Regions from separate parts of the Elongatibacter sediminis genome, predicted to be linked through region 1. Evidence: predicted binding sites of a transcription regulator. Region 1 holds the regulator's gene; each other region holds the start of a gene.

Region 1 (2,200 bases):
GTCGACCAGGCCGTCGATGGCCGCGTACATGTCGTCGTCGGACGAGTTGGCGAACAAGGACTTGCCGGCAGCGTGCAGGGTGGCTTCCGCCAGTTGGACGTGCTTTTCGACATTGAGGACGACGTGGATCGAAATAACATGGTCGAAATGGCGTGAAATGCGTTGCATCTTCTCTGTGACGTAGGCGCGAAGCGCGGGAGTCACTTCCACGTGATGTCCGGTGACGTTTACCTGCATGATTTACTCCTTGGGGGTCTTCCGGTGCGGATTCAAGCGGAGCGCGGTTCAGGGGAACGGGATGGTGCTGCCGTTGCGCGGATGCCGCGAAGCTTGCTTTCGTCCATGGGGCAGGAATGATTCATCGTTGTCCTGATTCTATACCCCGTGGGGGGGCTTTCCTAGGGGGGCTGGTCATTATCGGTAGTCCAGTCGCGCTTCGGCCTCGGCCTGGCGCTTCAGCGCTGCTTGCCGGCGGTATTCGCGCCGGCGCTCGGTGCTCGAACCGATGCCCAGTGACTCCCGGTATTTGGCGACCGTGCGTCGAGCCACGCGCACGCCGGCCTCGCGCAACAGTACGGAAAGATCCTGATCGCTAAGCGGCCGGTCCTGCGGTTCGTGTTCGAGCAGCATCTGCAGCCTGGCCTTGACCGCGGTGGCGCTGATCGCGCCGCCATTCACGGTTTGAACGTGGCTGGAGAAAAAATACTTGAGTTCGTAAATCCCGCGTGGCGTAAGCATGTATTTGCGAGTCGTGGCCCGCGATACCGTGGATTCGTGAACGCCGACTTCCTCGGCGACTTCGCGCAACACCAGCGGGCGCATGGCGATCTCGCCGACGTCCAGAAAGTCCTGTTGCATTTCCACGATCGTCTGGGCGACGTTCATCAGGGTGCGATTACGCATTTCCAGGCTGGACATCAGCCAGCGGGCTTCCTGCAGCCGGCCCTTGAGGTAATCGGCATCCTTGCCGCCGGATTTACGCAACAGGTCGATGTAGTAACGGTTCAGCCGCAGACCGGGGTCGTTTTCCGGGTTCAGGGTCACACGCCATTCGTCGTCGACACGGGTGACGTAGACATCCGGCACCAGGTATTCGTCCTGGCGATTGTCGAACCGGGTGCCGGGCCGTGGGTCCAGCGACTGGATCAGCTGCAGTGCCTGCACCAGCCGTTCTTCGCTGGCACCGGTGGCTTTGCGCAGGCCATCCAGGTCGTGATCGGCCACCAGATCCAGGTAGTCCCGTGCGATGCGGGTGCCCAGTTCGCGGCCCGGCGTGTCGCCCGGCATGGCCGCCAGCTGCACCCGGATGCACTCGCCGGGTCCGCGGCTGGCGACGCCGACCGGTTCCATGCGCTGCACGCGATGCAGCACGGCCAGCACCTCGTCTTCCTCGGTCAGAATCTCGGGGGCCAGGCTGGACCGGATGTCCTCGATGCTGTCTTCGAGAAAGCCTTCTTCATCGAGACCGAACACGATGGCGGTGGCGATGGCCGCGTCTTTGTCACTGAAGTGGCTGAGATTGATCTGCCAGAGCAGGTGTTCCCTGAGGGATCCGGTGGTGTCGTCGGCGATCTGCGAGTCGCCCGAGAAGGCGTCGCCGCCACTGCTGCCGGTCATCCACGGCTCATCGATGGAAAAGCCGTCGTCCCATTCCTCCAGGCCCGGCTCTGCGGTTTCGCCGTAGTCTTCGCTCTCTGCGGCGCTTGCCTCGGATTCGGACTGGGCGCTGTCGCCGTCGCCTTCGCCTTCGCCGCGTTCGAGCAGCGGGTTGGACTCGATGGCCTCCTGGATGTACTCGCGCAGTTCGATCCGGTTCAACTGCAGCAGGCGAATGGCCTGTTGCAGTTGCGGCGCCAGCGCAAGCTTCTGGGTGAGCCTGAGTTGTAGGGATTGGTCTGCCATGACTCCGGGGCGGTGACGACCCTCATCCTTTCCACCGTAACTCCAGTGTACACCCTGTGGGGCGCCGCGCAGCGATCAGAGCGTAAATTCCTTGCCCAGATAGACATCGCGCACGCGATCGTTGGCCAGGATGTCCGTCGGTTCGCCGGACGCGAGTACATGTCCGTCCGCCAGAATGTAGGCGAAATCGCAGATGCCCAGGGTTTCGCGCACGTTGTGATCGGTGATCAGAACACCGATTCCCAGTTCCGTGAGGTGCTGCACGATACGCTGGATTTCGCCCACGGAAATCGGGTCG
Region 2 (2,200 bases), on a different contig from region 1:
TCATCCGGGCGAACGACCTCGACCGCATGCTGGATTTTTACTGCGATGTACTGGGATGCCGCCTGGAACGCGGCCCCGGTGACATCGGCCTGGCCCAATTACGGGCCGGCTGTTCCCTGATCGACATCGTCGCGGCGGACGGGCCCATCGGCCGCAGCGGCGGCGCCGCGCCCGACCACGCCGCGCCGAACATGGACCATGTCTGCCTGCTGGTCGAACCGTGGGACCGCGCGGACATCGAAGCCCACCTGGCCGCCCACGGCGTTGAGAGCGGCGATGTGGAAGCCCGTTACGGAGCGACTGGACAGGGTCCGTCCCTGTACCTGAAGGACCCGGAAGGCAACACCGTCGAACTCAAGGGCCGGACCTGACCCGGCGGGTCCGGGGCCGCACCAGCGGCCCCGGACCGGCATGGTTGTTCAGCCCTCGCAATCCTCGGGCAGCAGATCCGGCTCGAGGCCGCCGCCGCCGCAACTCCAGGTCAGCGCGTAACTGCCGTTTCCAGCCGCTTGCGCTTCGACATAGATGAATTGATCCTCGCCCGCCACCGGGTTCTCGATCACGCCTTCTTTGAGGTAAACGCGAATGGTGAATCTGCCCTTGCTGTCAGCGGGCTTGACGACCATGTCACGCACGTATTCCGGCGGCGCAACGGTCGATGTGATCATCAGCTCCGCTTCGTTCTGGGTCCCTGGCAAGCGGCCATTGAGCATGTAGAACTCGGACAGTTTGCGTTTGGACTCGCCGGCGAGGTTGAACGCCTCGGTCAGCTTGGCCTTGGTCATATAAGACTTGTACTCGGGTACCGCGAAGGTCGCGGCCACGCCAATGATGGCGAATACCAGTACGAACTGCAGTCCTCCAAAACCCCGGTTGCGATTTTTCATGATGCTCCCTCCTCCGTGAAAGATTCCCGTGCCCAATGCACCTTGTAAAACGCAGCACTTATCGTGCCAACCCTGAAAAAGACGCTAATTTCTTCCAAAATCAGAAAACGTCTGAAAAATCAATCAAAAATAACGACAATTGAGGGCATTTACTGACACTATTCGTCCGGTGCAGCACTGCGGGCGCCAACCCGGCGACGTGCGATTGGGCAGATCGCTATACTCGCAGGTACCGAATCGAGGAGAGACAGATGAGCATTTTGAGGTGGGCGGCAGCGTCCCTGTGCGTGGTTTTTTCCCTTCCATCCCAGACGTTCGGCGACGAGCTGGATCCGGGTTTCGAAGCCCTGGTGGACACGTACCTGGCCGAGTTCCGCGGCGTCGGTGACGGCCCGTCCATGACCAACGACGGCAGCGCGGCCTGGTTCGAAAACCGCCTCGAGAAGGCACGGGAACTGCTCGGCGCTCTGCATGCCGTCGATCGCAAGGCACTGTCTTTCGATCAGGACATCGACTACCGCTACCTCGAAGGCATTTTGAAGAGCCGCATCCAGGACGGCGAAAAAGTACAGTACTGGCGCAGAGACCCCACCCTGTACCTGCGCATCGAGCCCATCGTTTCGGCCCGCGGCGGATTGCTGTATCTCGAGGACCGGCCGGTGGAAGAACGGGCAGCAACCATTATCACCATCATGAAAACCCTGCCCGACCGGTACGCGAACGCCCAAACCAATCTGCAGGTGTATGTTCCGTTGTGGCTGAAACCTTCACTCGGTCTGCTGGAAGGCGCCATTGAAACCTTTGAATCCGATGTGGCCCGTTTCGCCGACCGGGTGCCGGCCAGGCGCCAGGAGCTTCTGGCCGAAAACGAAAAGGTACTGTCGGCGCTAAGGGGGTTTCGCGACTTTCTGGAGAACGAATGGCCCAAACGGCCGGAAGGTGACTGGCGCGTGGGCGCCGAACTCTTTGATGCCCGCATGCGCGAGCTGTATCACGTCGACCTCGATGCGGAATCGTTTTACCAGTGGGGCCGCGAGCAATACGCCGAACAACTTCGCGTGCTGGAGCGCGCCGCCGAGCGGGTCGGTGACGGACGCGACTGGCGCCAGATCGAACGGGATCTGCAGGACGATCACCCCAGCGAGGAAACCATGCTGCAGGCCTTCCACGAACAGGTTCGCAGGGACCGTCCGTGGCTTCTCGAGAACGACCTGCTGACCATCCCGTGGGATGAGGAAAACGCGGCCGCGGCCGTCTACACCCCGGCCTACTACAACAAGCTGACCTTCACCGGCTTCGGCGGCGCGCCGCGC
Region 3 (2,200 bases), on a different contig from region 1:
GCCCGAATCCATGACGACCGCCACCTGGCCGGTCTGGTTGAGCAGGCCGTGCTGCCGCTCCATGTCGTCGGCCTTCTGCTGGACAATGGCGCCGAACGCCTCGCAGGCCAGGAATACGTCGGCGGGGGTGTTCACGTGCACATGCACCCGCACCCGCGAGCCACCCCCGGCGACCACCAGGGAACTCGAATCCAGGGCCTGCAGGGCCGTCATGACCGCATTGCGGTCCAGGGACTCCCCCTCGATCACGCATTCGGTGCAGTAACGGTGATCACCCACATCCAGATCCGGGCCGGTGGTGGCCACGGTGTCGGCCAACTGCTCGGGCAGCGCTTCGGTGAGTCCGCGTTCGATATAGGTCCAGATACCATCGAGCAGGTCGACGAAGCCCTGCGCACCGGCATCGACCACGCCGGCCTGCTTGAGCGCCGGCAGCTGATTCGGCGTGTCCAGCAGCGACCGGCGCGCCCGGTCGAGTCCATACCGGATCAGGGTGCGGATATCGTCGACCCCGGCATCCGCCCGGTCACGCAGCTCGCTTGAGAAATCCTCCAGCACAGTCGGCAAGGTGCCGGGCACGGGCTCCGACATAGCGGTCCACGCCGACGCGGCGCCGCACTGCGCCGCCCGGGCGAAACCTTCGGCCGTCAGCAGGCGCCGCCCCTCGATGGCCTCACTGAAACCATGGAAATATTGCGCCATAATCGCCCCGGAATTACCCCGCGCGCCATCGAGAGCGGCAGCGGCGACCGCCGCCATCAATTGATCGACGCGGTCGTAAGGATTCTTCGCTGTGGCATCGAGGATGGCCTTGAACGTGAAGGCCATGTTGGTGCCGGTATCCCCGTCCGGCACCGGGAACACGTTGATTCGATTCAGATAGTCGCGGCGCTGAAACAGGTGCGCGATGCCCGCCGCGATGGCGCGGATCATGCGGTTCCCGTCAAGGTAGGCGATGGCAGGTGAGCGCGGTTTCAGAGCGAATGCACCGGGTCGGGCCAGAATTGCCGATACGACGAGTCTATCACAGCATGGGGTGGCGAAATTCGCCACTCAATCGCCGCAACCGCCTGTTTGCGCGGCCCGTGGGGCGTGTGAAGCGTGACTTCACGCCCATGTGCGGCTGGCACGAAACCTGCATAATCCCAAGGGTAGCTATCATCACGGAGACTGGAATGACCGCGAACTGCATTCTGCAGGAAATTCGGGAAGCACTGGAAGGGCGGCCGGGCCAACCCCTGGTGCTCGGCGTATGCCAGACCCTCGCGGAGCGCTGGGGCCATGAAGCCTGGCGCATCCGACTGGCCGTTCTCATCGGCTGCCTGATCTGGACCCTGCCCACGCTTGCCGCCTACGTGATCGCCGGCTTCGCGCTGTCGAAGACCGAGCGCCGCACGCGCGACTTTTTCTCCGGCCTGGCCGTACTGGCGCGCGAAACCACCAGGAAGGTCACCGACGCCCTGGGACGGCTGTTCGGCGACGATGGGCCCGAGGATTACCACAGCCGCGGGTACTGAGTCCGGAGAAAGTGAAACGCGCCGGCCGTCGCACCCGGACCGGCCCCCTGACCAGCCACCGCGTCGAAGACAGGCGCGGGCCATCCATTACGATCAAATCTCCAATTCGGCGAAAGCACTGAGTTGCTCCTCGGAGAATGGCCAGTACAGCGCCTGGTCGACATCCGGCCGGTAAATCACCGGTATGCGGGTGCCGTAGCGGGTGATCAGGTCGATATCGGACTCGATGTCGACCCGCTGCCAGGGGATGGCGCCGTTCTCGAGCATCTGGGCAGCCAGGTCGCACAGATGACATTCAGGCCGCGTGTATAAAATGAGTTCGCGTGCGCGTTTCAATGAACTTGCTCCGGGTTGGGTGGGTCCATTCCGTTATAACCCATTGAAGCGGTAAACGCAGCGCGGCGCGGGCACAAAACGCGTTAATCTATGCCCTGCGACGACATGACGGCGGGAGCCAGGATGGCAGTCAGCGTTTTCGATCTGTTCAAAATCGGCATCGGGCCTTCCAGTTCGCACACGGTCGGCCCGATGAAAGCCGCCTGCACCTTCGCTGGCCTGCTGGACAAAGACGCAGTTCTGGAGCAGGTCGCCCGCGTGCGCGCCACCCTGTTCGGCTCGCTCGCGCACACCGGCCGCGGCCACGGCACGGACAAGGCCGTGATGCTCGGTTTGCAGGGCGAACG
Region 4 (2,200 bases), on a different contig from region 1:
AACAGCGAAAAGATACCGGCGGCGGCCAGGTACACGACGGCCGCGGCCAGCGGTTTCACCGCGAGCAGAACCAGCAACGCCGCGCGGATACCCCAGACGTTCCAGCGCAGCCGGGCGGCCAGGCGGCTGCAGACGCCCGCGAGAACCGGGCGCGGAATCGGCCGCCGAATGTCGGTGCCCGCAGTCACGGCCTAGGATGCGTCCGGCACGGATTCCCGGGAGGTGGCGGTGTTGCCGTCCGGTCCCGCCACCCGTTTCCTGAGCCGTGCCAGTTCTTCCTCGATGGCCGGGTCCGCAGCGGGCGGCTCGGACCAGACCGTCGGGGCCGGTCCGCCGGTTTCGTAGGACTGCACCCGCGCTTCGAGGTTTTCCACCTGGGCCTGCAAGCGGTCGAAGCGGCCGAACGCACGTTTCAGGCGCTGTTCCGGTCGTGACAGCGGGCGGCCGGTGGTGGACGGCCGGCCCCGGGATTGCGGAGCCTGCGCGAGTGTCTTCAGGCGCTGCTTCGCGTCCGCGAGTTTCTGTTTCAATGTGGCCGAGTCCTGCTCCAGGCTGGCAATGCGCTCATTCACATCCACTCGTGCGCGGGCCAGGCCGTCCTGTTGCGATGTGACCTCCGAGCGAGCCAACAGTGCTTCGCGCGCGAGGTCGTCACGATCTTCGGCGACGGCCTTCTCGGCGCGCCGCTCCCAGTCGGCCGCAAGCTGCTCCAGATTCCGGGACTCGCGTTCCAGGTGGCGTTGCTCGGCCAGCAATTCCGCGCCGGCGGCACGGGCTTCCTCGCCCGCGTCTTCCATCTCACGGATAAGCGCACGCAGCAGCTTTTCGGGGTCCTCGGCTTTTTCGAGCAATGAGTTGACGTTGGCGGCGATGACGTAACGCATTCGGGAGAAGGTTCCCATGGGCATGACTCCTTGCAGATGTTCAGTGGATGGATGGGTAAATGCAGAAGTCGTGCCACTTGTGAAAAGTACGGAATAACAGTGGCTTGCCGGTTACGGTTTGGGTGTGTGCGGTATCGGGTTGGTGTAACTGACCTCCGATTGGCGAGGTCACACGCCCCGGGAGGCGGGAAGACGTCGCAGGTCGGTGAATGACCCGGCAGCGTCCGGGATTGCGGGATAGAATAGGTATTTTAGCCTTGGAAGATTTCATGTCCGACCGACCGCGCTCCGCGCTGGGGCGATTTTTCAACGGGATCTGGCGATTCATCGACGGGACCCGCAAGCTGGTGCTGAACCTGGTTTTCTTCGGCATCCTGTTCCTGGTGATCGCGGCCTTGCTGGATTCCGGCGAAGCGCTGGTGGTGCAGCCGCGCACGGCGCTCCTGATCGATCCACAGGGTTTTGTCGTCGAAGAGTACAGCGGGTCACCCCTGGACCAGGCGCTGCAGCAGGCGACCGAGGACGGCCGGCGCGAAACCCGTCTGCGCGACATGGTCGACGCCATCCGCCGGGCGGCCGATGATGATCGCATTGAACGGCTGGTCATCGACCCGTCCCGTACCTGGGGTATCGGCATGGCCTCGCTGCTGGAACTGGAAGCGGCCATTACCGATTTTCGCGCCTCCGGCAAGCCGGTCGTCGCGCTTGCGGAGAATCTGTCCCAGCAGCAGTACTACCTCGCAGCCCTGGCCGACGAGGTGTGGCTGCATCCGGACGGCATGATCTGGATCGACGGATTCGCCGCCTACCGCAACTTTTATCGCGAGGGGCTCGACAAGCTCGAAGTGGAGGTCAATCTGTTTCGGGTAGGCGAATACAAGTCGGCGATGGAGCCGTTCATTCGCAACGACATGTCGGAGGATGACCGCGAAGCGACGCTGTTCTGGCTGGGGAGCCTGTGGCAGCAGTATCTCGAGGCCGTTTCGCGTCAGCGCGGATTGCCACTGGTGGACCTGTCCAACGCGATTCGCAACTTCCCCGACCGCCTCGAAGCCGTGGGCGGCGATTTCGCGGAGCTCGCGCTGCAAATGGGCCTGGCCGATCGGCTGATGAGTCGCCAGGAAGCACACCAGGAACTCGCCCGGCTGGGACAGCCCGCGGATGGCGGCACGGATTACCGGAAAATCGGATTCGACGCCTACCTCAAGGCTTCCTTGCTGAGTGTGCGGCCGTCGTCGGGCAGTGAAGTCGCCGTGGTCGTGGCCGAAGGCGATATCGTCCGGGGCCGCCAGCCACCGGGCATGATTGGCGCGGAA

Evidence for each region. Region 1 encodes sigma-54, which starts transcription at its own class of promoters, with help from an activator protein. Its sites were predicted from a motif close to TGGCANGNTNCNTGCTT; they were not measured.
Region 2: V3330_RS16540 (pilin) is a predicted target of sigma-54. The motif match lies at 940-956, and genes of this name have one in related genera.
Region 3: V3330_RS16280 (PspC domain-containing protein) is a predicted target of sigma-54. The motif match lies at 1,125-1,141, and genes of this name have one in related genera.
Region 4: V3330_RS05650 (PspA/IM30 family protein) is a predicted target of sigma-54. The motif match lies at 944-960, and genes of this name have one in related genera.

Annotation. Positions count from the first base shown of each region.
Region 1 covers NZ_JAZHOG010000016.1:68,270-70,469, forward strand. Annotated here, with positions in the region: gene hpf (ribosome hibernation-promoting factor, HPF/YfiA family) at 1-237, opposite strand, end outside; gene V3330_RS18635 (RNA polymerase factor sigma-54) at 415-1,902, opposite strand; gene lptB (LPS export ABC transporter ATP-binding protein) at 1,978-2,200, opposite strand, start outside.
Region 2 covers NZ_JAZHOG010000012.1:74,285-76,484, forward strand. Annotated here, with positions in the region: gene V3330_RS16535 (VOC family protein) at 1-371, shown strand, start outside; gene V3330_RS16540 (pilin) at 420-887, opposite strand; gene V3330_RS16545 (DUF885 family protein) at 1,139-2,200, shown strand, end outside.
Region 3 covers NZ_JAZHOG010000012.1:17,523-19,722, forward strand. Annotated here, with positions in the region: gene V3330_RS16275 (DegV family protein) at 1-933, opposite strand, end outside; gene V3330_RS16280 (PspC domain-containing protein) at 1,176-1,517, shown strand; gene V3330_RS16285 (glutaredoxin family protein) at 1,611-1,853, opposite strand; gene V3330_RS16290 (L-serine ammonia-lyase) at 1,977-2,200, shown strand, end outside.
Region 4 covers NZ_JAZHOG010000003.1:198,295-200,494, forward strand. Annotated here, with positions in the region: gene V3330_RS05645 (PspC domain-containing protein) at 1-188, opposite strand, end outside; gene V3330_RS05650 (PspA/IM30 family protein) at 192-902, opposite strand; gene sppA (signal peptide peptidase SppA) at 1,154-2,200, shown strand, end outside.